3 regions of the Kitasatospora sp. NEAU-69 genome follow, and region 3 is predicted to be linked to each of the others. Evidence: riboswitches for the same ligand, from Rfam matches in the RefSeq annotation. Region 3 holds a riboswitch; each other region holds the start of a gene.
What was found. Region 3 has a riboswitch for magnesium ahead of AC060L_RS09440 (NRAMP family divalent metal transporter). Riboswitches for the same ligand answer to the same signal wherever they lie in the genome.
Positions count from the first base shown of each region.

Region 1: another riboswitch for magnesium. It lies ahead of AC060L_RS32605 (MgtC/SapB family protein); the one in region 3 lies ahead of AC060L_RS09440 (NRAMP family divalent metal transporter).
Region 2: another riboswitch for magnesium. It lies ahead of AC060L_RS29300 (hypothetical protein); the one in region 3 lies ahead of AC060L_RS09440 (NRAMP family divalent metal transporter).

Region 1 is NZ_JBWXUE010000041.1:58,163-68,109, reverse strand. Features, by position in the region: gene AC060L_RS32615 (PucR family transcriptional regulator) at 1-1,279, shown strand, start outside; gene AC060L_RS32610 (type III PLP-dependent enzyme domain-containing protein) at 1,527-2,885, shown strand; M-box (ykoK) riboswitch at 2,919-3,098, shown strand; gene AC060L_RS32605 (MgtC/SapB family protein) at 3,339-4,055, shown strand; gene AC060L_RS32600 (hypothetical protein) at 4,116-4,436, shown strand; gene AC060L_RS32595 (polysaccharide deacetylase family protein) at 4,516-5,118, opposite strand; gene AC060L_RS32590 (MmyB family transcriptional regulator) at 5,561-6,403, shown strand; gene AC060L_RS32585 (hypothetical protein) at 6,516-6,686, opposite strand; gene AC060L_RS32580 (MFS transporter) at 6,685-7,854, shown strand; gene AC060L_RS32575 (hypothetical protein) at 8,064-8,600, opposite strand; gene AC060L_RS32570 (type I glutamate--ammonia ligase) at 8,769-9,947, opposite strand, start outside.
Region 2 is NZ_JBWXUE010000031.1:40,728-50,674, forward strand. Features, by position in the region: gene AC060L_RS29245 (GTP-binding protein) at 1-795, shown strand, start outside; gene rpmF (50S ribosomal protein L32) at 822-992, shown strand; gene AC060L_RS29255 (metal ABC transporter solute-binding protein, Zn/Mn family) at 1,112-2,077, shown strand; partial or broken gene AC060L_RS29260 (transcriptional repressor) at 2,176-2,388, shown strand; gene AC060L_RS29265 (hypothetical protein) at 2,458-2,631, shown strand; gene AC060L_RS29270 (helix-turn-helix domain-containing protein) at 2,717-3,301, opposite strand; gene AC060L_RS29275 (dienelactone hydrolase family protein) at 3,374-3,952, shown strand; gene AC060L_RS29280 (carbonic anhydrase) at 4,004-4,642, opposite strand; gene AC060L_RS29285 (HD domain-containing protein) at 4,810-5,448, opposite strand; gene AC060L_RS29290 (chitinase) at 5,898-6,650, shown strand; gene AC060L_RS29295 (amidase family protein) at 6,545-8,017, shown strand; M-box (ykoK) riboswitch at 8,259-8,438, shown strand; gene AC060L_RS29300 (hypothetical protein) at 8,696-9,151, shown strand; gene AC060L_RS29305 (hypothetical protein) at 9,401-9,760, shown strand.
Region 3 is NZ_JBWXUE010000006.1:136,835-146,781, forward strand. Features, by position in the region: gene AC060L_RS09425 (SDR family NAD(P)-dependent oxidoreductase) at 1-80, opposite strand, end outside; gene AC060L_RS09430 (1-phosphofructokinase family hexose kinase) at 219-1,217, shown strand; gene AC060L_RS09435 (DinB family protein) at 1,290-1,796, shown strand; gene AC060L_RS09440 (NRAMP family divalent metal transporter) at 1,911-3,569, opposite strand; M-box (ykoK) riboswitch at 3,918-4,093, opposite strand; gene AC060L_RS09445 (UbiX family flavin prenyltransferase) at 4,608-5,210, shown strand; gene AC060L_RS09450 (UbiD family decarboxylase) at 5,363-6,877, shown strand; gene AC060L_RS09455 (ArsR/SmtB family transcription factor) at 6,926-7,939, opposite strand; gene AC060L_RS09460 (neprosin family prolyl endopeptidase) at 8,320-9,183, opposite strand; gene AC060L_RS09465 (helix-turn-helix domain-containing protein) at 9,363-9,947, shown strand, end outside.

The DNA.
Region 1 (9,947 bases), on a different contig from region 3:
CCTGCCGGCACTCGCCGAGGCGCTGGCCGCCCTGGTCGGCGGGGCGGTGACGATCGAGACCCCGCACTCGCGGGTGCTCGCCTACTCGTCCAACAACAAGGACGGCGACGAGCTCCGCCGGCGCACCATCCTGGCCCGCCAGGTGCCGCAGGAGCGGATCGAGGCGCTGCAACAGGACGGCTTCCTCCAGCAGCTCTGGCGCACGCACGGCGCGCTCCACCGCCGGGCGGACGGCGGCGTCCCCGAGCGGGCGGCCATCGCGGTCCGGGCCGGCGAGGAGATCCTCGGCTCGCTCTGGGTCGCGCCGGCCGGGCAACCGCTGCCACCGACCGTCTCCGAGGCCCTGCAGATCGCGGCTCGCGCGGCGGCGGCCCACCTGCTGCACGACCATGCGCGCCGGGCCGGGCAGCAGGAGCTGGTCCTGGAGGCGACCCGGGCCCTGTTGGAGGGCCGGGGCTCCGCCGACGTGCTGGCGGCGCGGACCGGACTCCCGCCGGCGGGCCGCTGCGCCGTGCTGGCGATCGCCGCCGGGCCGGCCGCAGCTGCGCCCGGGTCGGAGGCGGGCGCAGTCGGGTCGGGCGCGGGCGCAGTCCGGTCGGACGCGGGCGCCGCCACCGACGGCCGGCTGGCCGGCATGGCCGCGAGGCACTGCGCCAGGCGCGGCCACCAGGCGGTCGCGGTGGCCTCGGAGCGGGGCGCCCGGGTGCTGCTCGGCGGTCTGGAGGACGATCCGCCACGGGCCGCCGCGCAGCTGTCCCGCCTGAGCGACTCGCTCGCGCGCGAGCTCTCGGCCGGCCTCGGCCTGCCGGTGCGGATCGGCGTCGGCGAGGTCCGCTCCCGCCTCGACCAGGCACCGCAGTCCGGTCGCACGGCCGACCTGGCGCTGCGCGCCCTGCTCTTCGGCAGCCTGCCCCGCGCCTTCGCCCGTGCCGAGGACCTGCCGGACACGGTGGCCCTGCTGCACGTGCTGGACGCACTGCGCGATCTGGCGCTGCCGGCGGGCAGCTCGGTGACCCGGCTGGTGGCGTACGCGGCGCAGACCGGCGAGACGGTGCTGCTGGACACGCTGCGCGCCTACCTGGAGAACGCGCTGGACGGAGCGAAGGCCGCGCGCGCCCTGAAGGTCCCCGCCAGCACCTTCCGGTACCGGATGGACAAGGTGGAGAAGGTCTGCCGGCTCGACCTGCGTGATCCCGACGCCCGGCTGCTCGCGCAGGTGCAGCTGCGGTTGCTGAGCTCGGGCCTGTCCGGGCCCCAGGAGCCCGCCGACCGGCCCTGAGCCCGCCGCACCGGAGCGGCGCCGGGTTCGTCGCGCCGCACAGCGGAACCGGCCCGAGGCTGTCGCCGCGCACCACGTGGGGCGGTCCGGCACCGGCTCCCGCGCGGGTGGCGCGGCCGACACCCGGGAAATCCGCGTCCCCGGACGAAGACGCCACCGCCGGCCGCCGGGCAGTCTGGCGGTACGCCCCGGGGAGCTCTCCCGGGCGTCCACCGACGATCCAGCCGATCCAACGGAGCGTGGCCCTATGACCGGCCCCAAGCCGACCACCACCCAGCCGACCGATCACCAGGCAGCCGATCACGCGGCAGTCGATCACCAGGCGGCCGCGCGGCGCGAGCTGGTGCTGCGGGCAGCCGTCCGCCGGCAGCTGCTCGACCCCGAGGACGCGCTGCTCGCGGCCTTCGTGGACCTCGACGGGATGGCGGCGAGCGTCACGGCACTGCACCGCGCGTTCCCGGACTCGATGGACGTGCTGCACACCTTCGCGGCGAAGGCGAACTGCCTGGTCCCGGTGCTGGAGCGGCTGCGCGGCCTCGGCATGGGCGTCGAGGTGGCCAGCCCCGGCGAGTTCGCCCAGGCGCTGGCGGCCGGCTTCGACGCCGAGCGGATCGTCTTCGACTCGCCGGCGAAAACCCGGCGCGAGCTGGTCCGGGCGCTGGAGCTCGGCGTCGCGGTGAACGTCGACAACTGGCAGGAGCTCGACCGGATCGACGAGATCCTCCGCACCAGCGACTCCCGGTCCCGGATCGGCGTCCGGGTCAACCCGCAGGTCGGCGGCGGCACGATCGGGGCGATGAGCACCGCCACCGCGACCTCCAAGTTCGGCATCCCGCTGGCGGACGAGGGCAATGCCGACTGGCTGCTGGCGGCGTTCCGGGCACGCCCGTGGCTCAGCCGGATCCACGCGCACGTCGGCTCGCAGGGCTGCCCGCTGGACCTGATGGCCGAGGGGGTCGCCGCGGCCGTCGCCTTCGCCGAGAAGGTGAACGGCGAACTCGGGCGGCGCCAGGTGGTGGGCATCGACATCGGCGGCGGGCTCCCCGTGAACTTCGCCGGCGACGACACCGACCCCAGCTTCGCGACGTACGTGGACCGGCTGCGGGCCCACGCGCCCGCGCTGTTCGGCGGCGACTACCAGGTGGTCACCGAGTTCGGCCGCTCGCTGCTGGCCAAGAACGGGTTCACCGCCGCGTACGTCGAGTACACCAAGACGGCCGGGGGCCGGCCCATCGCCGTCACCCACGCCGGCGCCCAGGTCGCCGCCCGGACGGTCTTCATTCCCGAATCCTGGCCGCTGCGGATCACCGCGCACCACCCCTCGGGCGCCGCCAAGGACGGGGAGCCGGTGCCGCAGGACGTCGCCGGACCGTGCTGCTTCGCCGGCGACCTGGTCGCCCGGGCCCGGCCGCTGCCGCTGCTGGAGCCCGGTGACCTGGTGACGCTCCTCGACACCGGTGCGTACTACGCGACGACGCACTTCCGGTACAACAGCCTGCCCGAGCCGGCCGTGCACGGCTTCACCCTGGACGCCGAGGGCGGCGTGCACTTCGAGCTGCTGCGCCCGGCCGAGAGCATCGACGAGCTGGTGCGGACCGGCCGCTGACACGCTGCGTGTAGGATCGATGAGGTTTTGCAGAAGGCACCTCGTTCGGTGAGGCGTCTTCACGGACACAGGCCACTGACCCGACGACGTCGAGAGACGCCCAGGTTCAGGACAGATCTTCCCGACCTAAGGGTTGATCCCAAGTGGCTTCCCATCCATGCCGGGTGGGATCACGCCGTGGAGTGCCAAAGCTCTGACGAGTTGGGGTGTGCCGGCGACTTCCGTGCGCCGGTCCGCTCCTTGCCGTGTCGATCAGGCGCCCCCGTGCGTCCCGGCCGGAAGGAGGCGAGAGACATGGATTCGAGTTGCAGTAGTCCGGGTCATGAACGGCGACCCCTCATCCGCATGCCCTCGTCCTTCTCCGGCGCGCACCGACCGGCCTGACCCGATCCGATCTGATTGGTCGTCAGAGCGTGGCTGCCGCACGCCTGCAACACCTCTCGGAGGTGCCCTGTGCACACCCTGACCACGTTCGACTTCCTCTCCCGGCTGGCCACCGGGGTCGCCTGCGGCGCGCTGATCGGCGTCGAGCGCCAGTGGCGGGCGCGGCTCGCCGGGCTGCGGACCAATGCGCTGGTGGCGGCCGGCGCCACGCTCTTCGTGCTGTACAGCGAGGCGGTCGGGGACGCGGCGAGCCCGACCCGGGTGGCGTCGTACGTGGTGTCCGGCATCGGGTTCCTCGGCGGCGGGGTGATCCTGCGCGACGGCGCCGGCGTGCGCGGGCTCAACACGGCGGCGACGCTGTGGTGTTCGGCGGCGGTCGGGGTGCTCTCGGCCTCCGGCAAGCTCGACCTCGCGCTGTTCGGCACGCTCGCGGTGCTGCTCGTGCACGTGGTGCTGCGACCGGCCGCGCGGCTGCTGGACCGGGCACCGGCGAGCGGGACCGACCCGGACGCGGCGGTGCGGGCGACCGTGCACGTGGAGTGCGAACGGCAGGCGGAGTCGCACGTGCGGGCGCTGCTGCTGCAGGCACTGGCGGCGGCGAACCTGGCGCCGACCGGACTGCGGGCCCGGCGCGAGCAGACGGACGTGACCAGCGTGCGCGCGGTGGTGACGATCAGCGGGGACGTCGCCGCAGCGCTGGAGCAGGTGGTCACCCGGCTCTCGCTGGAGCCGGGGATCCGCGACCTGCACTGGCACCTGGACGGCGAGGAGGGGGAGGCGGCCTAGGCCCTCTCTCTCGGATCTTGCCGGGCGCGCGACGCTGAGCATCCACGACCGGATCCGTGCATGTCGCTGGACACGACCATCCACGGAATGGTCCTCTACACCGGCGTGGGCGTGGCGGACCACGGCAACACGATCGTGGTGGAGACCATCACCACCGACGGCACCGTCTACCGGACCTTCTGCGAGTTCGCGACCGGTAGCGCCCCCGTGGACTGCGTGACCGGCAATCCGGGGTGGACGGCGGTCACCGCGCAGCCGAACGCCCCGCGGCGCTCCGGCGCCCCGCCCTTCGGCACCGCGGAGCAGCACCGCCCCAGCCCCGCTCAGAAGACGCGGTCGATCAAGCTGATCTGGGAGCCGTACGTCCGGCGTCTGTCCTGACCCGTCAGGCGGCGCATACGTGCCGCCCGTCCCCGGCCACCGTGCCGGGGACGGGCGCACGCTCCTCACACCGTCAGGATCACGAGGTTCCGTCGGGGAGGACGAAGCTGTAACCGCTGTCGATCAGCTGCGGCAGGTAGCTCCGCAGGGCGGCGACGGTGTCGGAGCGGTCGCCGAGCCCGTCGTGGTCGAGGATGATCGACCCGGTCCTGGCGTTGCTCAGGACGCGGTCGGCGACGACCGAGGCGCCGGGGTTGGACCAGTCCTCCGGATCGACGGACCAGGCCACCGGTGCCAGCCCGAGGTCGGCGCAGACGGCCATCGAGGCGTCGGTGAAGTAGCCGCTCGGTGCGCGGAAGAGCGTGGGCGTCGCGCCGGTGACCCGGCTGATGATCTCGCTGGTCCGTTCGATCTCGTCGCGCGTGCCGTCGAGCGAGAGCTGCCCGAGGTTGGTGTGCGACCAGGTGTGGTTGCCCAGCCGGTGGCCCGCGTCGGAGACCTGGCGCGCCACGTCCGGATTCAGCTCGATCTGGGAGCCGACCATGAAGAACGTCGCGGTGACGCCGTACTGCCGCAGCACGGCCAGGACCTGCGGCGTGTAGTCGGCGCTCGGCCCGTCGTCGAGCGTCAGGGCCAGCGTCATCGACCCGGCGTTCACGTAGTACTGCGGTGCCGTCGGCACGCCGTCGGCCGGTACGAGCCCAGGTACGAGCCCAGGTGCCAGGCCCGGCGCCGAGCCTGGTGCGAGACCCGGCGCGCGGGCCGCGAGCGGGGCGGCCGCGGCGCGCCCGGCACCGCAGAGGGAGAACAGGGCCAGGCCGCCTCCGGCTATGAACAGCCGTCTTGAGGGGCCTCCTTGAGCATCGGTCATCATGGCCGAAGTCTTACCCGCCGCCTCGCCGTCGGCAGGTCGAGTGCGTCCCGGAGAGTGAACCGCCGTCACAGGTGCGTCTGCGCGCCCGGCTCCAGCGCGCCGGAAACCTGGCGCGGCTCCTGGACGGCCGACACGCGAACACTCGCCGACGTGCGCGGGACGACATCGTCAGGTCGGCCGGACGGGCCCTGGGTGGGGGCGGGGTGGGGTGCGGCAGGCCGACGCGGCGGCGCGGGCTAGCGTTTTCACCATGAGCACCACGACGGACGATCTGGCCGGCCTCCCCCACCTGCTGCGCGCCTGGCGGGCGCGGGCCGGCGAGCGACTCGGGCTCGGCCGGCCGCTGTCGCAGGTGACGGTCGCCGATCGGCTGCGGATGAGCGAGCGGTGGTACCGCGACCTGGAGCGCACCGGCACGGCGGCACGGCTCGATCCGCAGGTGCTCGCGCTGCTGGCCGAGACGCTGCTGCTGGACGTGGACGAGCGCGCCACGCTCCAGTTGCACGCGCTCGGCGGGGTCCGGTACGCCGGGTCGGTCCAGCGGGTGTACGACCAGCAGGCGAGCTACCGGGAGCAGGACGACACCGCCGGGCTGGCCGCACTCCGGGAGCTGATCGACCGCCAGCTGCCGCGGCCGGCCTTCCTCACCGACTGCTGCTGGGAGCTGCTCGGGCACAACCGGGCGATGGCCGAGTGGTTCCCGTGGGTGTCCGAACCGGGCGCGAACCTGGCGCGGTGGCTGCTGACCGACCCGGCGGCCCGGGTGCGGCTGGACGACTGGAGCCGGCACGCGCGGGCGCAGCTCGGCCTGATCCGCTTCGCGCTGGCCCAGCGCCCGCAGGGCCCCCGGCTGCGCGCGCTGCTCGCGGAGGTGCTGCAGGACGAGGACTGCCGGCGGTTCTGGACCCAACGGGCCTGCGTGGTCGCGCACCGGGACGGCGAACGGATCCGGCTACGGCCTGCGGGCACGGATGGCCAGGCGGACGGTGACCCGGCGGACGGTGAGGGGGCGGACGGTGGCTGGGTGGAGGTGACGGCGCAGGTGCTGATCCCGGCCGGGCGGCAGGAACTGCGGGTCGTCGTGCTCGGCTGATTCCGGTTCTCCCCCGAGTACAGCCGAATTCGCCTCGCCCGGCAATGCCCGCCGACCGGCAAATATTTTCCGGTCCGCTCCCGTTGACAGTCACCGCGGCTCCTTGGAACTCTCATGGTGCACCGACAATCATGCGATGAATTCCCAGGGGAAATACGATGGCCAGCTGCGCGAAAACGGCAGAAGCAGCAGAAGCAGCAGAATCAGCGGAAGAAACAGCAGCAGCGCGGGCACCGGAAATCACCGCCGCCGCCGCGCCCGAGCAGTCGATCCGCTTCACCATGGCGACCGCCTGTCTGCTCATCTTCACCGCGCAGCTCGCCACGACCGTCTACCTCCCCTCACTGCTGACCGTCGAGCGCGAGCTGGCGATGACGCGCGGCACCGCCGCGCTCTCGATCTCGCTCTTCGTGATCAGCAGTGCCGCGCCGGTGCTGCTCTGGGGGCGGGCAGCGGACCGCTGGGGCCGGCGCGCCGCGCTGCTCACAGCGCTCGCGCTCTTCATCGGCGCGAGTGCGCTGCTGGCGGTGGTCGACTCGCCGTCCGGCCTGCTCGCGCTGCGTTCGGTGCAGGGCGCCGGGGCCGGTGGTGCGGCGATCGTCTCCCGGATCCTGGTCCGCGACCTCGGCGGCGGCAGCGCGCTCGCGCGGCGGCTGTCGGTGCTGTCGATCGCCTTCGTCACGGCGCTGGGCGGCGGGCAGTTCCTGGGCGGGTTGATCGGCGCGTACGCGTCCTGGCGGATCGGGTTCGCGCTGGTCGCGGTGCTGGGTGCACTGGGTGCACTGCTGACGCTGCGGCTGCCGCTGCCACCGGCCACGGCGCCGGCACCGGGCGCCCGAGCGGGTGCGGCGGGCGGCCCCGCCGGCGGCTATCTGCACATTCTGCGGGTCCGGGAATTCCTGCTCCCGACCATTGCCGGTGGATTCGGTTATGCCACGATCGTCTTGCTCCAGGAGGTCACGCCGTTCGTCCTCCAGCAGCATTTCGGCCTGAGCATCGACGCGTTCGGTGAGATCGGGCTGCTGACCGGTCTCTGCTATTTCGGCGGCGCGATGGCGGTCAACCGGCTGGCGGCCACGCGCGGTCCCGGCCGGCTGATGCGAGGCGGCGCCGGCGTGATGGGCTGCGCCGCGCTCGGTCTCTCGGCGCTCTGGCTGCTGCCCGACGGGGTGCCGATTCCGCTCGGTGGCGTGCTCGCGGTCTTCGTCGGGCTCTACTGCGCGATCACCTTCGGCCAGGCCGCGCTCTTCCCCAGCAGCATGGCGGTCGCGGTGAGCAGTGTGCCGCAGCAGGCGGCGGCCGCGGTCGCGCTCTGCGGGTTCCTGGCGCAGTCGGTGGCGGGCGTGGTGGCGAGCGTCGCGGTGCTGCTGCACCAGAACCTCGCCTGGACGGGGGTCACGCTCGCCCTGACCGGCACGGCCTGGCTGCTGGCCCGGCAGCAGACACGCTAGGCCTTGCCAGGCCTGGCTAGGCCGTGTCTCATAATTCCCGCCGGGCGCGCGACGCCGGGCATCCCTCCCCCAGCCTCCGGCCGGGAGGTGCCCCCACGGACGCACCGGCGAAACGCCCAAGTACGACCCAGTACGAGGACGCTTCGCCGGCACGCCCAGCCGGGCGCCCAACGCCGCGCGCTGATCCGACGCGAATTATGAGACACGGCCTAGCCCCAGATGGTGTCGAACTCCCGGATCCTGCCGACCGTCCGGCCCGGCTCGCCCAGTGGCGCGAGCTCAACCTGGTCCCGCAACCAGGCCGGGTGCCCCTTCGGCGGCCAGAACGGCAGATCGACGTTGACCAGCGAGAGCGCGCTGGTGCCTGCCAGCACCAGCGTCCCCTCGCCCGTCACCGACCTCGCGATGCTGACCGTGAAGTCCACGTACCAGGTGACCTGGAAGGTGTCCTCCAGCACCTCGTCGGCCAGGCTGGTGACGATCTCCAGCGTGCTGAGCGGGGTGCTGCCGGTCTCCTGCATGCTGAAGACGACGCTGCCGAACCGCGGGCTCTCGCCGATGAGTTCGAAGGCGGTCATGCTCATCCGCATGCCGCCGAAGCCCGAGTCGTCGGCCTCCTCGGCCCGGAGCACGACCGCGCCCTTCAGGTCGATCCGCTCGACGCCGACGCCGATCAGCTCCAGCGGAACGGAGAACGCCTGCACGCCGATCGGGAACTCGGCGCCCGTGTCCGGGAAGTCCGCCATCTGCCGCTCCATCTGTGCCCGGGGACCGGGCCGTCCGGCCCTTGGAAAACGAGTCTCCGGCCGACCCGCGAATGCGTCAAACAGCCCACCACAGAGGCGTTCTGAAGCACTACGATGCCCGCCCGGCCGCGCTGTGCCCCACGCCCGCTGTGCCCCACGCCCGCGCGCTCAGTAGCGCCACCGGGTCGCCGCCGCGATCTCGTCCGCGCTCTTGCCCGCGAACAGCTCCACCTCCCCCTCCCGCACCGCCAGCACCGCCTCGTACAGCGGATCACCGAGCGCCTCGCGCAGCACGCCGGAGGTCCGGTAGGCGGCGAGCGCCTCCGGCAGGCTGCCCGGCAGTCGCGGCACCTCGCCCTCGGGCAGCGCGGCCGGATCGCCCGGGACCTCGGCCGGCAGTGCCCGGCGTGCGTCCAGCCCGGCGAGTCCGGCGGCGATCACCGAGCCGACCAGCAGATAGGGATTGGCGGTCGCGTCGAAGCACTTGAGCTCCGCATTGGCCGTGCCCGCGCCCTCGCCGGGCGGGCCGGGGATCAGCCGGAGCGCGGCCTCCCGGTTCTCCAGCCCCCAGCACTGGTACGCGCCGGCCCAGAGCTGCGGCACCAGCCGCAGGTAGCTGGCCGGGCTCGGCGCACCGAGCGCGAGCAGTGCGGGCAGCTCGGCCAGCACACCGGCCAGGAAGGACTCCGCCTCACCCGCCAGCCCGTACGGCCCCGGCCCGCCCTGGGCCAGGTTGCGCCCGCCGCGCCAGAGCGAGAGGTGCAGATGACCGCCGTTGCCCACGCCGCCCGGCTCGACCGCGGGGGCGAAGGAGGCCCGCAGGCCGTGCCGGCCACTGACCGCGCGGATCGTCTGCCGCACCAGCACCGTGCTGTCCGCCGCGCCGATCGGATCCTCGGCGGCGATCGAGACCTCGAACTGGCCGGGCGCGTACTCGGGGTGCAGCTGGAGGACGGTCAGCCCCTGCTCGTCCAGCGCGCGCAGCAGCTCGCGCAGGTAGTCGGAGAGGTCGGTGAGCCGGTGCATCCCGTAGGCGGGGCCGTGCGTCGGGTAGACCGGCGGCTGCTCCGGCGGCCCGGCCAGCGCGACCACCCACTCCACCTCGATGCCGGCCCGCAGACCCAGCCCGCGCGTCTCGGCCGCCTGCACCATCCGCCGGGCGAACCGGCGCTGGCAGCCGGGATGCGGCGTGCCGTCCTGCGCGTACCGGTCGGCCGGGGCCCAGGCCCAGCCGGGCTGCGCGGCCAGCCGGGTCAGCCGGGTGACGTCCGGGATCAGCCGCAGGTCACCGGCCGGGCCGCCGATGTGCCGGCTGGTGGTGATCGAGTCGTCGACCAGGAAGACGTC
Region 2 (9,947 bases), on a different contig from region 3:
CGCGGGCTCGACCAGTACGAGGACGACGAACGCACCGTCAGCGACCTGCTGATGGACCAGGTCGAGTTCGCCGACGTCCTGGTCCTGAACAAGACCGACCTGGTCGGCGCGGACGACGCGGACCGCCTCGCCGCCGCGCTCAGCCGGCTCAACCCCGCCGCCCGGATCGTCCGCGCGACCGGCGGCCGGGTGCCGCCCGCCGAGCTGCTCGGCACCGGGCTCTTCGACCTGGCCAAGGCCCAGGAGGCTCCGGGCTGGGTGGCCGAGCTCAACGGCGACCACGTTCCGGAGACCGAGGAGTACGGGATCGCGAGTCTGGTCTTCCGCGCCGGACGGCCCTTCCACCCGGGCCGGCTCTGGGAGTTGGTGAGCAGCAGGCTCGACGCCGGGGAGTTCGGCACGGTACTGCGCTCCAAGGGGTTCTTCTGGCTGGCCTCCCGGCCGGCCGTCACCGGGCTGTGGTCCCAAGCCGGTTCGGTCGCCCGCTTCGAACCCTCCGGCATGCGCTCCGCGTTGGGTGAACGGACGGGCCCGGCCGGCCTGACCAACGCCACCGCCCTGGCCGGCATCGGCGGCGAACAGGCCCAGCACGGGCAGGAGTTGGTCTTCATCGGCACCGGTCTGCGCGAGGACCGGCTGCAAGCCGCGCTCACCGGCTGCCTGCTGGACGACGCCGAGGCGGCGGCCGGTCCGGCGCTCTGGCGGGCCTTCGACGATCCGTTCCCCGCCTGGGACGAGTACGCCCTCCAGGAGCACGCCGACCACGCCGACTACACCGACCACGCCCACGCTTAGCCACCCCTCAGAAGGAGAACCCCGGCATGGCCGTCCCCAAGCGCAAGATGTCCCGCAGCAACACCAGGCACCGCCGGGCCCAGTGGAAGGCCACCGTGCCCCAGTTGGTCCCGATCACCGTGGACGGCCGCGAGCACCTCGTGCCGCGCAACCTGGTCCGCGCCTACGAGCGCGGACTGCTGACCGTCACCTCCTAGAGCCGGCCGGCCCCAGTCGCCGCCGGCCGTCCCGCCCGCGCCCGTCGTCCACCAGTCGTCCACCCGAAGCGGGCCCCGCCGTGTCTGCGGCCGGGCCCGCATGTGAGGAGCAACCCACCATGCGCACCGCCCTGTCCAGCAAGCTTCGCCGTCAGCCGCTCAGAGTCGTGCTCGGCGCCGCCGCCGTCGCCGCCCTCTCGGCCACCAGCGCGTGTTCCACCGCATCGAAGGCCGCGACCTCGTCCACCGCGGCGGCCGGCGGCTCGAAGGTGATCCAGGTGGTGGCCGCGGAGAACTTCTGGGGGAGCATCGCCACCCAACTCGGTGGCTCACACGTCAAGGTGACGAGCATCATCACCAACCCGGACACCGACCCGCACGCCTACGAGCCGACCGCCGGCGACGGGCGCACCATCGCGGGCGCGGACTACGCGATCACCAACGGCATCGGCTACGACACGTGGTCGGACAAGCTGCTCGCCGCGAACCCGGCGCCGAGCCGCACCGTGCTGAAGGTCGGCGACCTGGTCGGGAAGAAGGAGGGGGACAACGCGCACCAGTGGTACTCGCACGACAGCCTGTACCAGGTGATCGACCGGATAGCCGCCGACTACCGGAAGATGGACCCGGCCGACGCGGCCTACTTCGACACCCGGAAGACCACCTTCGAGACCCAGACGCTGGCGCAGTACAACCAGCTGGAGTCCGACATCAAGGCGAAGTACGCCGGCACCCCGATCGGCGCCTCGGAATCGATCGTGACGCCGCTCGCCGAGAGCGTGGGCCTGAAGATGCTCACCCCCGAAACCTTCCTGGACGCGGAGAGCGAGGGCACCGACCCGACCGTCGCCGACAAGGCCACCATCGACCAGCAGATCGCCACCAAGGCGATCAAGGTCTACGTGTTCAACACCCAGAACTCCGACCCCGATGTGGTCGCCCAGGTGAACGCGGCCAAGGCACAGGGGATCCCGGTCGCCCGGGTCACCGAGACCCTGGCTCCGGCGAGCGACACCTTCCAGGCCTGGCAGGTCCAGGAGTTGCAGGGCATCGAGGACGCGCTGAAGCAGGCGACGGGACGCTGAGCGTCCACTGACCGACCAGCGCGGGAGCCGGGGGAGACCGTGACCGACGCCAGAGCGGCCGCACCGACGCCGGCCGCGCGGACGTCGTCCGCGAGGCCAACGGCGAGAAGCTCTTCCGCTATCGGCCGGGCGGCGACCACCGGCACTACCTGATCTGCCGCCAGTGCGGCCTGAGCCTGCCGGTCGACTCCGCCGTCGTCGAGTCCTGGGCCGAGAAGGTCGCGGAGATGTCCGGCTTCGCGGACGTCCGGCACACGGTCGAGCTGGCCGGCGTCTGCGCGAACTGCCACACGGTGGACACGCCCGGCTGAGCACCGGACCTCTGACCGGGCCGAGTGCCGGCACCTCTTGAGCGAGCAGAGCGACCAAGGAGAACGAGCGTGATCACCCCCGAGACCCAGCCCACCGCGTCCACCGAGGGCGCCCGAATCCCTGTCACCGTTCCGGCCGCCGGCTTCCTCGGCGCTCGGATGCGCCGCCGCCGGAGGTTCCGCCGGATCATCGTCGAGATCATCGGCCTCGCCGTCAACTCCCGGGCAGGAGGCCGGGCATGAAGACCACCAGCCGGCCCGCGCTGTGGCGCGTGGTGGTGGGCGACGTGCCGGTCGCGGTCGCCGTCGCCCCCGACCAGGCGACGCGTCAGCCCTGTTCTCCGGCTTCCGGGGTCGGCGGCAGGGTCGGGTAGTCGGGGATCGGGTACACGCCGACGGCGAACCCGTGGACCGTCTCACCGGAACGTGGAAGCCGGTCGAACTCGTGGATCACCTGCTCGATGCGCTCCCAGAACTCGGCCGCCTGCTCCTCCGAGATCCGGGCCCGCCGGATGAACTGGCGCAGCCGCCCGAGTTCGTAGGCCGGGGCCGACTCCTTCGCCGCCACCTCGAAGTCATTGAGGTCCGGCGGCAGTGCGCCGTCGGCCGCCTGCCGGCCGAGGCCGACGAAGAACATCCGCGCGGTGCGGCCGTAGTAGCGCTCCTCGATCGCCCGGACCCGGCGCGTCCGCACCACGCGCAGCAGGCCGGCTCTGGCCAGGACCCCGACGTGGTGCGCGACGGTGCTCTTCGGCCGCTTGACCGCGGCGGCGAGCTCGGTGACGGTCGCGGCGCGCTCGTGCAGCAGGCCGAGGAGGGTGGTGCGCAGGGGGTCGCTGATGGCCCGCACCTGCTCGGCGGTGGTGAGCTCGATCGTCTCGTCGAGGTCGTAGTCAGGGGTGTTGCTCGACATGATCGAATGAGACTAGCATCGCCGATCGTTCGAGAAATTTGGATCATTCAGCGAGTCGAAAGCGGGCAGGCCATGGCCGAGGTTGTGCTGTTCCACCACGCTCAGGGACTGACTCCGGGCGTCACGGCCTTCGCGGCCGAGCTGCGTCGGGCAGGCCACACCGTCCATCTGCCGGACCTCTACGAGGGGCACACCTTCGAGACCCTGGAGCAGGGCATCGGCTACGCGAGCCGGACCGGGTTCGACACCGTCATGGAGCGCGGCCTGGCCGCCGCCGCGTCGCTCGGGCCGGAGGTCGTCTACGCGGGCTTCTCGCTCGGCGTCATGCCGGCCCAGCGCCTGGCCCAGACCCGCGCCGGTGCCAAGGGCGCCCTGCTGATCTACTCCTGCCTGCCGGTGTCCGAGTTCGGCGGGGCCTGGCCGGCCGACGTCCCGGTGCAGGTGCACGGGATGGACGGTGACCCGTTCTTCGCCGAGGAGGGCGACCTCGACGCTGCCAGGGAGCTGGCCGCCGCCACCGAGCGTGCCGAGCTGTTCCTCTACCCCGGCAAGGAGCACCTGTTCGCGGACTCCTCGCTGCCGTCCTACGACCGAGCGGCGGCCGAGCTGCTCACCCGGCGTGTCATCGAGTTCCTGGACGGCCTGCGGTAGACGGGATCCCGTCTACCGCAGGCCGGCCCGGCGTCCGCTCGACTCGGCGCGTCAGCTCTGGTCGAGGGCCGGCTCGGCCAGGCCGCGGGTGGTGACGAGGCGGGCCGCGCCGTCGGCGAGCCGGTAGGACAGGCCCACCACGGCGGCGCGCCCGGCGTCGACGGCCTCGGCCACGATGCGGGAGCGCTCCAGGAGCAGGTCGACGGTGTGCCTTATGTGGGTGTCGATGAAGTCCGCGTCGTCGGTGTGGCCGGCGGCGCGGGCGGCCAGCACGCTCGGGGTGACCCGTTCGATCACGTCCCGTACGTAGCCGGCGGCGCTGGTGCCGTCCTCCACGGCGGCTCGGGCGGCGGCGACGGCGCCACAGGAGTCGTGCCCGAGGACCACGACCAGCGGGCTGCCGAGCACGCTGACGCCGTACTCGATGCTGCCGAGCACCTCCGGGCCCATGACGTGTCCGGCGGTGCGGACCACGAACAGGTCACCCAGGCCCCGGTCGAAGATGATCTCCGCGGCCAGGCGCGAGTCCGAGCAGCCGAACAGCACCGCGAACGGGCTCTGGGCCGGGGCGGTGGAGGCCCGGCGGGCGGCGTCCTGGTTGGGGTGCTCGGGGATGCCCGTGGTGAAACGCCGATTGCCGGCCAGCAGCGTTTCGAGGGCCTCGCGGACAGTCAGTCGATCATCGGTCATGGTGGCAGCCTAACGAGTGGGTGCGACGCTGCGCCTGCCCGGTCGTGGCCCTGCGAGAGGCGCCCCCTGGCAGGGCCTGCGCCAGGGCCTGCGCCCGGGCCTGCGCCGGGAGCCTGCGGCAGGCCCGTGGCAGCAGCTCGTGGCAGTGGTCTGCCCGGTCCGGCCGGTCATTCCGGCCAGTCGGAGTTCTTGATGACCTCGACGAAGTCGCCGCGCACGAAACCGGGCACGAAGTGCGCCAGCACGTCCGCCTTGACGTTGCCGAAGGTGGTGTCGGGGCGGTCCTCGATGCCTTCGGTGAAGGCGGCGAGGATCTGGTTCTTGAAGTCCGGGCGGGGGTGAGCGGCCACGACGGCGGCGCGCTTCCCGTCCGGCACCGCGTGGTAGCCGATCCCGAGGACGTCCAGTTCCACACCCCGGGTGACCAGGGCGATCTCGGGCGCCATGTGCAGCGGGATCTCGGGCGTGGTGTGCAGGGCGATGGCGGTCCAGACCCGCTCGGCCGGCTCGCCGGTGATGCCGTGGGTGTGCAGGAACCGGCGGGCCTCGTCGGCGCCGTCGATCTCGAAGCGCTGGTCGTTGCGGCGGTGGCGTGCGGTGAGTCCGAGGTCGTGGAACATCGCCGCCACGTAGAGCAGCTCGGGGTCGAACTCGAGCCCCTGCTCCCGCCCGCGCAATGCGCCCCACAGGAAGACCCGCCGGGAGTGGTGGAACAGCAGCGGCCCGGCGGCCTCGCGGACCAGTTCGGTCGCCTCCCGCGCCAGGTCGCTGTCGGGGATCCGCACGCCCGCGATCGTCTCGTTCATCGCTCCTCCGTCGTCTCGCTCGCCACCCGCTGGATCGGTGGTGTGCCTCCACACTCCCTCGGCGAGGTGGGCCGTGCCATGTCCCTGTGGCCATGGATCCCACAGATCCGGACACGACGCAGTCCGCCGCGTCCGCGCCCGAGCACTGCGCCTGAGCATGGCCCGGCCTCGGGCCGGCCCTCGGGTCGACCTCGGGCGGACGCGGAACCGGCAGGGCGGCCGACGGCACCGCCGGCGGCTGGCTGATCGTCAACCGGCTGACCAGGAAGGCCATCTGTCGGGTGATTCGTTGCCGAATCAATTCCGTCGGGGTGATGACATGCGCAATGCTGAGGCCATCGCTTTTCCCTTGCTTTCCGATCACTTTGTCAACGAAGCGCCGAATATCCGATCCGATTCCGACCGGCCCGGAGCCGTGGGCGGGACGGTCGGCCGCCCGAGGAGTGCCGATGTCCGCAGCCCCTGCCGTGTCCCGAAGCCGAACCCGCGCCCGGTCCCGTCTCCTGGCCGTGCTGAGTGCGACTGCGGTCACGGCCGGGCTGGCGGTCGGGCTGCCTGCGGCCCAGGCGTCCGCCGCCGGGTCGTTCGTGGTCAGCGAGGCGCAGTTCAACCAGCTGTTCCCGAGCCGGAACCCCTTCTACAGCTACCAGGGCCTGGTGGACGCGCTGAGCGCCTACCCGCAGTTCACCACCACCGGTGCCGACGCGGTCCGCAAGCGGGAGGCGGCGGCGTTCCTGGCCAACGTCAGTCACGAGACGGGCGGCCTGAGGTTCGTCGTCGAGCAGAACACGGCCAACTACAGCCACTACTGCGACCAGAGCCAGCCCTACGGCTGCCCGGCCGGCGGGAGCGCCTACTACGGGCGCGGCCCGCTGCAGCTCAGCTGGAACTTCAACTACAAGGCGGCCGGTGACGCCCTCCACATCGACCTGTTGAACAACCCCAACCTGGTCCAGCGTGACGCCACCGTGTCGTGGAAGACCGCCCTGTGGTTCTGGAACAGCGTGAAGGGGGCCGGGACGACGACCCCGCACGACGCGATGGTCAACGCGAGGGGCTTCGGCGAGACGATCCGCAGCATCAACGGCGACCTGGAGTGCAACGGCAAGAACCCGGACGAGCGCAACGACCGGATCAACCTCTACAAGCAGTTCGTCGGTGTCCTCGGCACCGACGTGGGCGGCGGCGCCCTCTCCTGCTGAGCCCCGCGAACCGGGGCCCCGCGCACGAGGTCGTCTCGGCCGCACTCGACCGGGCCGCCGCCGCCGGGCCCCTCAACGCGTTCATCACGCTGGACGCCGAGAGGGCACACACGCAGGCGGCCCGCCATGCCGCTCATTCTCGCCATGACGCCCATGACTCTCACGAGCCTCACGACGCTCGGGCCGGCCAGGCGCCCTGGTGTCTCGTCGTCAAGGACAACATCCATGTCGCGGGCCTGCCCAATACCGCCGGCACCCCCGCGCTCACCGGCTTCGTTCCCGACACCGACGCGCCCGTGGTCGCGGTGCTGCGTTCGGCGGGGGCGATCGTCCTGGGCAAGACGAACATGCACGAGCTCTCCATGGGAGCCACCTCGTGCAACCGCACCTTCGGCGCCGTCGCCAACGCCACCGACCCGGCCCTGTTCGCGGGTGGCAGCAGCGGCGGTACGGCCGCCGCGGTGGCCGCAGGCGTCACCGACGCCGGACTCGGCACCGACACCGGCGGTTCCATCACCGTTCCCGCCGCGCTCAACGGGATCTATGGTCTGCGCCCCAGCGCCGGGCGCTACCCGTCGGCAGGTGTCACGCCGCTGTCCACCACCCGGGACACCCCCGGACCGCTGGCCCGCACCCTGGACCGCCTGATCGAGCTGGACACCCTCGTCACCGGGGAAACCGGCGGCACCCGTGACCCGCGGCGCCCGCTCCGGCTGGGCTTGCCGAGGCACGTGTTCACCGAGGACCTGGAGAGCCCGGTCCGCACCGCCTGGGAGGCGGCAGTCGACCGCCTCGGCGCGGCGCGGATCCGGTGGGTTCCCGTGGACACGGCGCAGCTGGCCGGCTACGACTCCCGGATCGGATTCCCCCTCGTCCTCGGCGAGTTCACCGCAGCCTTCGGCCGCTACCTCCGCGAGCACCGCATCGGACTCACCCTCGCCGAGGTCCTCGACGCGGTCGCCGACCCGGTCATCGCGGAGCTGCTCAAGGCCACCGCGTCGCCCATCACGCTGGCCGCTGCGCTCGGGGAACGCCACGCGATGCAGGCCGCCTACCACGACCTGTTCACCGCGAACGGTCTCGACGCGATGCTGAGCCCGACCGTCCCGGTGTGTGCCCGGTCCCTTCACCGGTACGAGGCGTCCCTGCCCCTCAACGGCCGGGACGTACCCACGTTCCCCACCCTGATCCGCAACACCTCCCCGGCGGCCACCGCGGGCCTGCCGTCACTGACGATCCCGCTCCCGGTCACCGGGTCCGCCCCCGTCGGCCTCCAGCTCGTCGGCCCACGGCTGGCCGACCGGGATCTGCTCTCCGTGGCCGCGCGGATCGACACTCTTCTTCGCCCCGAAGAGGCTCCCGCATGAGAGATCGGTGACAACCATGGCTGACCAGTCAACCGCGCCCACGGTCCGAAGCGTGACCCGCCGGAGGTCGACCGCAGCGGCGGCTGGGATGCGGCCGGGCGCGCTGCCGGGCGGGCCGTGCGGGCGGGGCGGGCCGTGCGGGTCACAGGAGTTGACGTGACGTCAGCCGACGAGGCGGCGGCCGGAGTCGGAACGGGCTTGCGCGGCCGGCCCTGAGGTCTATAGTGGCTGGTGTTTCAGAAAGGCACCTCGTTCGGTGAGGCGTCTTCACGGACACAGGCCACTGACCCGACGACGTCGAGAGACGCCCAGGTTCAGGACAGATCTTCCCGACCTAAGGGTTGATCCCAAGTGGCTTCCCGCCCATGCCGGGTGGGATCACGCCGTGGAGTGCCAAAGCTCTGACGAGTTGGGGTGAGCCGGCGGTTTCCGTGCGTCGGCGAGCTCCTTGCCGTGTCGATCAGGCGCCGTCGCGCGCCCCGGCCGGGAGGAGGCGAAGACATTGGACAGCAGTAGTCCGGGCCGTAAACGGCCCTGCGTCCGCCCGTCCTCACCTCTCATCGGCGCGCGCTGACTCCTCGATCGACACTGGCCACGATCCACCCGACGGTGGCGTGGGTGCCCGGTCGATGCGCTGCGCGCGCCCTCCAACAGCCCTTGTGCTCCCGGAGGTCAGCCATGTCCAGCCTCACGTTCACCCCGGCCGTGCGCGAGTCCGCCACGGTCGCGTCGCACAGCGGCGGCCACCACCACGACCGCCGAGCCGGACGCCTGCTGCGCGCGCTCGGCCTGCAGTGGACCGGGCGGGCGCCGTCCACCACCGGGCCCTGCTGCCCGGCGGTACCCCTCAGTGCACCCGCCACCGGCAGGGCCCGCGGGTGCCTGCGGTTGACACTGCAGGACGGCGAACCACGGCTGTACCTGCTCGACCCCCGCGACTTCGCCGCCACCACCTCGCCCGACGTCGCGTACGACGCCCGGGTGCACACGGCCTACCAGCTGACCCTCCAGGGCCATCGCCCCGATTGGCTCGCCCAGCACCTCGACCTGCCGCCCGCGGCTGCCCGCTGCATCGGCGAGCAGGCGGAGCGCTCCGGCCCGGACGGCCCCGGCACGCCACCCCCGCGCATCTGATTGTCCATCAACGCCGCATTGCCGCAGGATCGGTGGGCTTCCGCGTGCCAGTGAGTCACCGTTGCCCCTGCGCCTGTCCAACCCCTTGCCAGCGCTCGTACTCCGCTGGCACGCGGTAACCCCCTGCTCTGCGCCTTTCCCCAACTCCCGTACGGCCATCGGTCGTTCCGGTGCTTTGGCGTGCGCTCTCGCAGAGTCCTGCCCTGCCGTGCCCGAAATCGGCCACGGCCTCCCCGAGGTGAGCTCATCGTGTCCGTCTTCACCGCTTTCCAAGCCCAAGGCCAAACCCAGGCCCATGTCCGCCCGTCCACCCGACCGGCCCGGTACGCGGCCACCGTCAGGTGGCTCAGGGTGCGAGCCGCGCTCGCCGGTGTCGTCCGCCGGATCGCCGACAGCCCCGCCGACAGCCCGGTGTGGCTGGCGATCGCCGCCGACCGGGCCGCACACCAGCCGGTCCACTGGCAGGTCCGCCGCCAGGCCCGTGGGCAGGCCCGCCAGGGCGGCCACGGGCAGGCCGCTGCGCAGGTCCGGCTGCACACCCGCTGGCGCACCGTGGCCGGCGCCGACGGAACCTCCCGCCTGGTCGCCGGCTGGCACGCCGACAACTGACCGGCCGGCAACTGACCGGCCCGGCCCGCGGGTCGGCTACAAGTACGACCCGGGTCGCGCCCTCACATCGTGACCGCATCGTTCGCCGACAGATCGTCAGTGATCCATCAGTGATCCATCAGGGAAGCGTCAGGAGTCCGGGGTGGGGCGTTCGGACGGCCCTAGCATCCGAGCAATCGTCACTCCT
Region 3 (9,947 bases):
GCGAAGGCGTGGGCGGTGGCGCGGCCGATGCCGGTGCCGGCGCCGGTGATCAGGACGGTGCGGGTGGGGTGCGTGGTCATGCGGAGGACTCTGCAAGCCTGCCGCCAGCGTCAGGGTCAAGGGCTTGGCCCAGCACGAGGGAAGCATTGCTCGAATGAGTGCGAAACTGCTATGAAATACGCATCATCAAGCAGAATCTGCGCAGGAAGGCCACCCCGTTGGCAACAGCAGCCGTCCTCACCGTCACGCTGAACGCCGCGCTCGACGTCACCTATCGCGTGCCGGGAGTGCGGTTGGACCACAGCAACCGGGTCCGCGAGGTGAGCGCCCGGGCGGGTGGCAAGGGGATCAACGTGGCCCGGGTGCTCGCCGCGCTCGGACGGCTGGCGGTGGTGACCGGGCTGGTCGGCGGCGCCACCGGGCTGGCGCTGCGCGAGGAGCTGGCGAGGTCCGCACCGGTGGACGCGATATCGGCGGACGCGCTGCCGGTGGACGCCCTGCTGGAGATCGGTGGCGAGACCCGGCGGACCGTCGCCGTGGTGGACGAGCAGCCAGGACAGGCAGGACAGGCAGCGCAGGCCGGGCAGGTCACCATGTTCAACGAGCCGGGACCGCTGGTCGGCGCCGCCGAGTGGGCCGCGTTCCGCACCCACTACGGGCGGCTGCTGGACGGCTGCGCTGCCGTGGTGCTGGCCGGCAGCCTGCCGCCCGGCTTGCCGCAGGACGCCTACGCCGTGCTCGTCGCCGCCGCCCGTGACCGTGGAGTGCCGGTGGTGCTGGACACCTCGGGGCCGTGGCTGCTGCCCGCGCTCGCGGCCGGGCCCGACCTGGTGAAGCCGAACGCCGACGAGCTGCGCGAGGCGACCGGCCTGGCCGACCCCCGGCAGGCGGCGCGTGCGCTGCTCGCGAACCAGGGCGGCTCCGGCGTCCGCGCCGTCGTCGCCTCGCTGGGGCCGGACGGGCTGCTCGCCGTCACCCGGGACGGCAGCTGGCTGGCCACCCCGCCGCAGGCGCTGGCCGGGAACCCGACCGGCGCCGGCGACTCGGCGGTGGCCGCGCTGACGCTCGGTCTGGTGGACGGCGAGCCGTGGCCGCAGCGGCTCGCCCGCGCGGTCGCACTCTCCGCCGCGACCGTACTGAGCCCGCTGGCCGGATCGTTCGACGCGGCGGCCTACCGCCAGCTGCTGCCGCGCGTGACGGTCGAACAGATCGCCTAGGGCTCGTCCAGGCCCTGGCTGACCAGCCGAAATTCAGCTGAACCGAGGTCCCTTTGCTGGGATGATCACGCCATGATCACCCGCACTCAGCACTCCGCCGGCTCGGACGAACGCGCCGTCCTCACCACCTACCTCGACTACGCCCGGGCCACCGTGCGCGCCAAGTGCGAGGGCCTCGCCGAGGAGCACGCCCGGCTCGCGCTGCTGCCCGGCTCGCCCGACATGACCTTCGCGGGCATAGTCAGCCACCTGCACTGGGTCGAGCGCGCCTGGTTCGAGGGCATCGTGCTCGGCGACGAGGCGGAGGACCGCCGGATCGACGCCGAGCCGGAGGCCGGCATGCGGCCGGCCGCCGACGTGCCGCTCGCGGAGCTGCTGGACGCGTACGAGACGCAGTCGGAGCGGTACCGCGCGATCGTCGCCGAGCGCGACCTCGACACGCTCTCCAAGGGCAACATGGGCAGCGCCGGCGCGGTCACGCTGCGCTGGATCATCTGCCACCTGATCGACGAGATCGCCCGGCACAACGGCCACCTGGACATCCTGCGCGAGCTGGCGGACGGCACCAAGGGGCTCTGAGGAGCCGCCGGACACCGACGGCGGAAACAGTCGAGGCCTGGAGGGTGCACCCTCCAGGCCTCACCCACGCTCCCCCCACACTCCCCGGCCCCGCGGACCACGTGCTCCACGCGCTCACTGGCTCAGCGCGACCTCGACGATCTTGATGACCACCAGGACCATCGCGACCAGCAGGTAGCTGCGCAGCGCACCCATGCCGATCTTGCGGCCGCTGGACATGACCGGCCGGGTCAGCGTCTCCAGCGCCGGCATCCGCCAGTCGTCGCGACCCGTGCGGTCGATCGGGTCCTCCTTGGTGGCGGTGCGCCGGCGGGTGAAGGCGTAACCGGCGGCGAGCACTCCGACGACGCCGCAGCCGGCCATGATGTCGATGATCGCCTGTGCGCTGATCTTCGGGAAGAGCACCGAGGCGGTCAGGATGATCGAGAGCGTGACCAGCACGCCGACCACGGCGGCCGTGAAGGCGTTGGTCTTCGGGCCGTTCACCCACGGGCCGAGCACCTGCTTGTCGTTGCAGAGCAGCAGCAGGAAGACCGAGGCGGACGGCAGCAGCACGCCGGCCAGCGTCTGCACGCCCTCGGTGAGCAGGCCCAGCGGCGAGCCGGGGATCAGCACGATGACCGCCGCCATGGCGACCAGGCCGGCGTAGACCGCGTAGAAGCCCTTGGCGCCCTCCACACCGCGGTGCAGCGAGTGCTTGATGCCGAAGACGTCACCGATCGCGTACGCGGTGGAGAGCGAGACGGCGAACGCGCCGATGATCGAGGCGTCCAGCAGCGCGATCGCGAAGAGCACGCCCACCAGCTTCCCCGCGTGCGCCTCCAGGCCCTTGGCCACGCCGGCCGCGTCGGTGAAGTTGCCGAAGCCGTCGGTGTGGGCGAACGCGACCGCGGTGAAGCCCATCATCGCCGCGGCGCCGATCACCACGACCAGGATGCCCAGCCAGAGGTCGGCCTTCTCGTACTTCATGAAGCGCGGGGTGATCCGCTTGTCGATCACGTACGACTGCTGGAAGAACAGCTGCCACGGCGCGACGGTGGTGCCCACGATGCCGATGATCAGCAGCATCACGGTGGAGAGCTGGCCCGAGCCGCCCGGCATGTTCGGCACCACGAAGTCGTGGGCCATCTGCGAGGTCTTCGGGTGGACCATGAAGTAGATCGGGATCAGCAGCAGGGACCCTGCGCAGAGCGCGATCGCGACCCGCTCGAAGCGCTGGAACGAGCCGGTGAACGCCGAGGCGATGATGACGGCCGCCGCGAGCACGACCGAGGCGACCTTCGGCAGGCCGAGGTAGCCAGCCGCGAGCGTGACGCCGATGAACTCGGTGACCAGCGTCAGCGCGTTCAGCAGGAACAGGTCGATGACGCTGAAGGCGCCCCAGAACTTGCCGAAGCGCTCCAGGATGAGCCGGGCGTGGCCGACACCGGTGACCGCGCCCAGGCGCAGCACCATCTCCTGGTTGATGTAGAGGACCGGGACGAGCAGCAGCAGCGTCCACAGCAGGTGGGTGCCGTAGTTCTGGCCGGCCTGGCCGTAGGTGGCGAAGGCGCCGGCGTCGTTGTCGCCGACCATCACGATCAGGCCGGGGCCGATGATCGCGAGCAGCGTCTTGAGCTTGGCGGAGAGACCGTGGCGCGGCGCGGTGTCGTCCAGCCGGATGGTGCCGAGCGCGCCCTTGATGTCGCCGAGGTGCGCCTCGTCGAGCACGGCGGGGCCGGAGGCGGCTACCTGCGCCGCGGGGACCTTCGGGTCGGTGATGACGTCGGTCATGACGAACCTCCCTTACCCCCTCGGTGGGGGAGTTCGGAGGCAAGCAGCAGCAATCAACCCTGCGTGCACGCACCAGTGATCCGCAAACGGCGTCAGGAATCGTGCGCACAACGGAAGTTGACGCCGAGACGGGAGACCGCTCCGGAGCTGAGGATGCGTTACTGAAACGCGCAGGGAAGGTTGTTACCGCATGCCGGTGGAGTGCGAGGACAAGCGGATGTGGGGCCGTTTGTGGCCCGGACTACTGCAACTCGAATCCATGTCTCTCGCCTCCTTCCGGCCGGGGCGCACCGAGTGGTGCGCGTCATCGACGCGGCAAGGAGCGGACCAACACGCCGAAAGGCTGCTGGTTCACCCCAACTCGTCAGAGCTTTGGCACTCCACGGCGTGATCCAGCTCGCGAGCTGGAAGCCACTTGGGATCAACCCTTAGGTCGGGAAGATCTGTCCTGATCCGGAGCGTCTCTCGACGGTTGGGATCAGTGGCCTATGTCCGTGAAGACGCCTCACCGAACGAGGTGCCCTCTTCAAACCTCGACAAGCATAGCCCCACGCTTGCGGCACTCAGCAACCGTTTACCGAAACTTGACCTTCGGATCCGGAACTTCTCGGAGGGGGGCCTGATCACACCTCCTCCACCTGGTTCGAACATGTCACCACCCGCATCGAACACGCAGCGCAGCGAGCCGAACACGAGGAGCATTCAGGTGAACATCCGAACCATGAACACCCCTGCCACCAAAGGGACATGACGGAGTGTCCGCGATCTCGTTCACGATCGGCCCGTTGTTCCGCCACACTCACTAGGGTCCTGCATTGTTGATTCACACAAGGAAACACGGGGGCCCCGCAGTTACAGGCGGCGGACCCGGATCCCCCCAGTGCGGTGCACCCTTGGTCGTCGGCACACGAACGCGTGTCAGGGGGTCCGGAGAACAGCCGCGTGATCCTGGTCACCGGTTCGGTCCCGGCTTTACCGGCAATACAATTGACGACCTGTCATTTTCTGGTTCAGGTACCTGCCGACGAGGAGTAGTTCGTGATCGTGGCCACCGGCGCCCCCGACGAATCGCTGGGGCGGCGCCCGCGCCGGCTGGTGGTGGGGATCAGCGGAGCAACCGGGATCGCTTACGGCATACGGGTGTTGGAGCTGGCCCGGAAGGCCGGCGTGGAGACGCACCTGGTCGTCACCCCGGCCGGGCAGCAGACCCGGGCGTACGAGACCGAGCTCGGCGCCCGCGAGCTGGCCGAACTCGCCGACGTCAGCTACCGGCCGGCCGACATCGGCGCCGCGATCGCCTCCGGCTCGTTCCGGACCGACGGCATGATCGTGGCGCCCTGCTCGATCCGCACCCTCTCCGCCATCGCGCACGCCGGCGGGGACAACCTGCTCACCCGCGCGGCCGACGTGACGCTCAAGGAGCGCCGACGGCTGGTCCTGATGGTCCGGGAGACCCCGCTGACCCTGGGCCACCTGCGTTCGATGACCGCGGTCACCGAGATGGGCGGCATCATCATGCCCCCGGTGCCCGCCTTCTATCTGCGCCCCGGCACGGTCGAGGAGATCATCGACCACACCGCCGGACGCGCGCTCGACCTGCTCGGCATCGAGGTGCCAGAGCTACCCCGCTGGGGCGAATAACGCCTCGCTGAACCGGCCTCCCCGGCGTCCGAGTTCTCACGAAACCCGAGCTCTCAGTCATTTCGAGCGCTCAGTCATTCGAGCACTCAGTCATTTCGAGCGCTCCGTCATTCGAGCACTCAGTCATCCGACTCCTCAGACAAGGGACCCCCATGAAGCATCTGCGCAGTCTGCGCGAGTTCATCGAGGAACTGGCCACGATCGGCGAGGTCCAGGAGATCGACGCCGAGGTGGACTGGAAGCTGGAGATCGGCGCGGTCATCCGCCGCTCCTACGACCTCAAGGCACCGGCGCCGCTCTTCAACACGATCACCGGCTACGAGGGCACCGGCCTGCGGGTGCTCGGCGCGCCGGGCGGCGTCTCCGGCCCCAGCCACCCGCTCGCCCGGATCTCGCTCGCGCTCGGCCTGCCGGCCACCGCGACCGGCCAGGAGATCATGGACGCGGTGGCCGACGCGCGCTCGCGCCCCGGCATCGCGCCGGTGGTCGTCGCCGCCGACCAGGCACCGTGCAAGCAGAACATCCAAATCGGTGACGAGATCGACCTGTTCACGTTCCCGACGCCGCTGATCCACGGCAACGACGGCGGCCGGTACATCCAGACCTTCGGCATGAACATCGTCAAGACGCCGGACGGGTCCTGGACCAACTGGTCGGTCAACCGGATGATGATCTCCGACAAGGACAGCCTGGCCTGTCTGATCCCCGGCCCGCAGCACCTGGGCATCATCCGCGACAAGTGGTCGGCGCTCGGCCAGTCGATGCCGATCGTGCTCGCGCTCGGCGTCGAGCCGGCGCTGCCGTACGTCGGCGGCATGCCGCTGCCGGAGGGCGACGACGAGAGCCACTTCCTCGGCGCGTACTTCGGCGAAGGCCTGGAGGTCGTCCCGGCCGAGACGGTCGACCTCATGGTGCCGGCCACCGCGGAGATCGTCATCGAGGGCCACATCGTCTACAACGAGACGGTGTCCGAGGGCCCGATGGACGAGTACCCCGGCTACCGGGCGTACCAGGCGACGCCGAAGGCGCACTTCAAGGTGAGCGCCGTGACCTACCGGGACGGCGCGATCCTGCCGGTCGTCGCGGCCGGCCCGCCGGTCGAGGAGAACCACACCGGCATCGGCACCATGCACGCCGCCGAGATCCTCTACCAGCTGCGCGAGGCCGGCCTGCCGGCCGCTTCGGCCTGGTTCTCCTTCGAGTCGGCGCTGCACTGGCTGATCATCTCGGTCAAGCCGGACTGGGCCGACGGCATGGACCTCAGCACGGTCGACGCCTGTCACTCGGGCGAACTGTGCCGCAGGATCGGCGAGGTGGTCTTCGAGGGCAAGGCCGGCTTCGGCGTGCCGAAGGTGCTGGTGGTCGAGGACGACATCGACATCACCGACGTCAACGAGATCGTCTGGGCGTTCGCGACCCGCACCCACCCCGAGCACGGCGAGGTGATCTTCCCCGCGAAGCCGACGGCCGCGCTCTCGGTCTACCTCTCCGAGCAGGAGCAGCACACCTACTCGGCCGGCAAGGTGGTCTACAACTGCCTGCTCGCCGACCGGTTCCCGAAGGAGCACCGCCCGGTCAAGGGCGACCTGCAGCACGCCTGGCCCACCGAGGTGGGCGAGAAGGTGCTGAAGAACTGGGAGTCGGTGTACGGCTACCCGCAGGCGTAGTCGCCGCAAGCCGGGCGGCGCGGCAGCCGTGCCGCCCGGCCTCACCGCTCAGAGCACGCCGGCCGCCCGGTCCGTCTGCTCGTACAGCACCCGGCGGCTGGTCCGCCGCTTGGTGATCAGCCCGGCCCGGTGCAGGATCCCCAGGTGGTGCGAGACGGTGCTGTTCGCCAGGAAGTGCCGGTCGGCCAGCTCGCCGGTGCTCCGCGGCGCGTCCAGGTCCGCGAGCAGCATCGCCCGGGTCGCGCCGAGCAGTTCCTGGGCGGGCGCGGCGGGCGAGCGGCTCGCCTCCGGATCCGGACCGGGCAGCGCCGGGTAGCAGAACATCGGCCGGCGCGGCTCCTCGCCCGGGACCGGGTCCAGTCGCAGGTGCACGTCGGACTGGTAGAGCGACGGCGTCAGCACCAGCGCGGTGGTCCCCGCGATGCTGTCCCGGCGATCGCTCAGCAGCCGGACCTGGTCGTCGCTCCACATGATCCGCGGGTGCAGCTCGGCGATCATCCCCGCCATCCCGTGCCGCGCGATGGCGTGCGCGCGGCACGCGATGTCCGCCTCCATCCTGGCCCGCAGCATCGCCCACTGCTGCGCCATCAACGCGTCCCACAGCCGCGCCAGTTCGGCGGCCAGCTGCTCGGCCAGCTCCCGCTCGCCCCGGTCCAGCGCCTCCACCAGCGCCCGCGCCCAGGGCCCACCGGACGGCCCGGCCGACGGCCCGCCGTCCGGTCCAGCGGCGGGGCAGCCGTCGAGCAGCGACTCGATCTCCGCCCGCAGCCGTTCGACCGGCACGGTGGCCACCGCGTGCAGTTCGGACTGCAACTCCTCCTGGTAGCGCGCCGGCGGCGGGGTCATGAAGTCCGGGAGGCCCGCCCAGGGCCCCTGGAACAGCGCCGCGAGCAGCGTCAGCCCGTTCTCCCGGATCACCTGCCCGACGTGTTCGCGCTGCGAGCGCCGCCCCGGCAGCGGTCGCGGGCGCAGCGAGCAGAGCCGATCGACCATGGTGTGCAGCGGCGACATCACGAAACGGGTGTTGGCCAGCGCACCGGCGTCCATGTCGATGACCAGCACGTCTCCCCCCTTCGAGCCATCAGTTCGAGGCTGATCGAATCATTCGATTCCGGGGCGCCGATCCGGTTTCCTGGAGCCGGGTCGGCCGCGGGAAACGGGGGAAGCCAACGGGGGCGGTGGGCAGGGCGCATCCGGCAGGGGCGCCCACCCCACTGTGCCTGCGGCCGACTCGCCCCCTCCACCCGCGCCCCCTTCACCCGCGCATCCCGCACAGGCTCCCAGGACGGCAGTATCCGGGTGGCAGGGGCGGCTGTCAGGAGCCGACCGGGCTGCCCACGGTACTCACGTCAACGGCCGCCGACATCGCGTGATGTCGGCGGCCGTTGACGTACGTACCGCGCTGTTGGCGTGCGTACCGCGCCGTTGACGTGAGTGGCGCGTCAGCAGCTGCCGCTGCCCGGCCCGCCCAGGCGGAACGAGGTGTCGTGGACCGCGCCCGCGTCGTACAGCGCCGGGCTGGTCGCGGTCACCGTGAGCTTGGACGGGTCGGTGGCCCCGAGCAGGTGGTAGTCCGAGATCCAGCCCGAGCCGCGCTGCGAGCCGAACCGCCCGTCGCCCATCGCCTCGCAGGTGGAGCCGGTCGCGTGGGCGACCTCACCGAAGGCCGTGACCACCTGGGTCCGGGTGTAGTTGCCGGCCCAGAGCGAACCGGGGAAGTAGCCGACGGCGTGCTCGTTGTAGAAGATCCACCAGTCGCCGGCCACGTTCTGGATGCTGAACCGGGCCGCGGTGCCGGCCCGCACCGCCATGCCGGGCTTCACCGTGCGGTCCACCTGGACGAAGCCGCAGGCGTTGTAGCAGCTCTCGGCGCCGTCCACCCAGTGGTAGACGAACAGGTGCGGCAGGACGTCGCCGTTGAGGCCCAGGTCGACCGTCCAGCCGACCTCGACGGTGGACTTGCGGTCGGTCGACTGCACGGCCAGCTCCTGGAGCGAGTGCGAGTCGGTGTCGCCGGGCTTGATCCCGGGGTCGGCCTGCAGCATCCGCACGGTCGCGCCGGATGCGTCGGTGATCTGACGGCCCGACACGTAGTCGTAGCAGGCGCCGAACCAGCAGACCGGGCCGGTGCCGTCCGCGGTGGCCGCCAGCGAGCGGGCCGCCGCTGCGCCGGGCGGCGGCGCGGTGACCGGCAGCGGACGCGGCGGCAGGGGTGCGGCCGGGGTGGCGGCCACGGCCGCGGTCGAGAGGCCGAATACCGCGGTGGCAGCCGTCAGGCCGCTGATGATCGTCCGTGCCAGGCGCATGGGGGTGCTCCGTTGCAGTGCCGGTGGTGGGGGTCGAGCCGTGCGATCGAGTCGTGGAGTTAAGTGCTGACATAAGTTCACTTAACTTGGCGGTTAAGCTAGCGCCGTCGCCACCGGCCACGCAATACCTCGCGCGGCAATAATCTGGGCGCGACGCACGCAGAACGGAGCGCGACCCGATGGCGAAGAAGACGGTGACGGACGAGGCGGACCCGGCCGGGGTCGGCCGCCGGCTGCTCGCGCTGCGGACCGAACGCGGCCTGACCCAGAAGGCACTGGCCCACCCCGACTACACCGCCGCGTACATCTCCACGGTGGAGTCCGGCAAGGTCCGCCCGTCCGAGACGGCGCTGCGCTTCCTCGCCGAACGGCTGGGCATCGAGGTCGAGCAGCTGACCACCGGGCGCCCGCCGCACCTGGCCACCGAGCTACGGGTACGGCTGACCGAGGCCCGCCAGGCGCTGGCCGACGGCGACCCGACCACCGCCCGCGCCCGGTACGCCGAACTCGCCGCCGACGCCGAGCGGTACGGGCTGCCGCTGGAGCAGGCGGCCGCGCTGACCGGGCTCGGCGACTGCGCCACCGAGGCCGGCGAACTCGAGCTGGCGATCAGCCGGTTCAGCGCGGCCGAGGAGCTGCTGGCCGGCGAGCCACTGCCGCAGCGGGTGCCGGCGCTGCGCGGCCGGGCGGTCGCCCACCTGCTCGCGGGCGACCTGCGCTACTCCTGCTACCTGCTGGAGAGCGCGATCGACCAGCTCAACGCG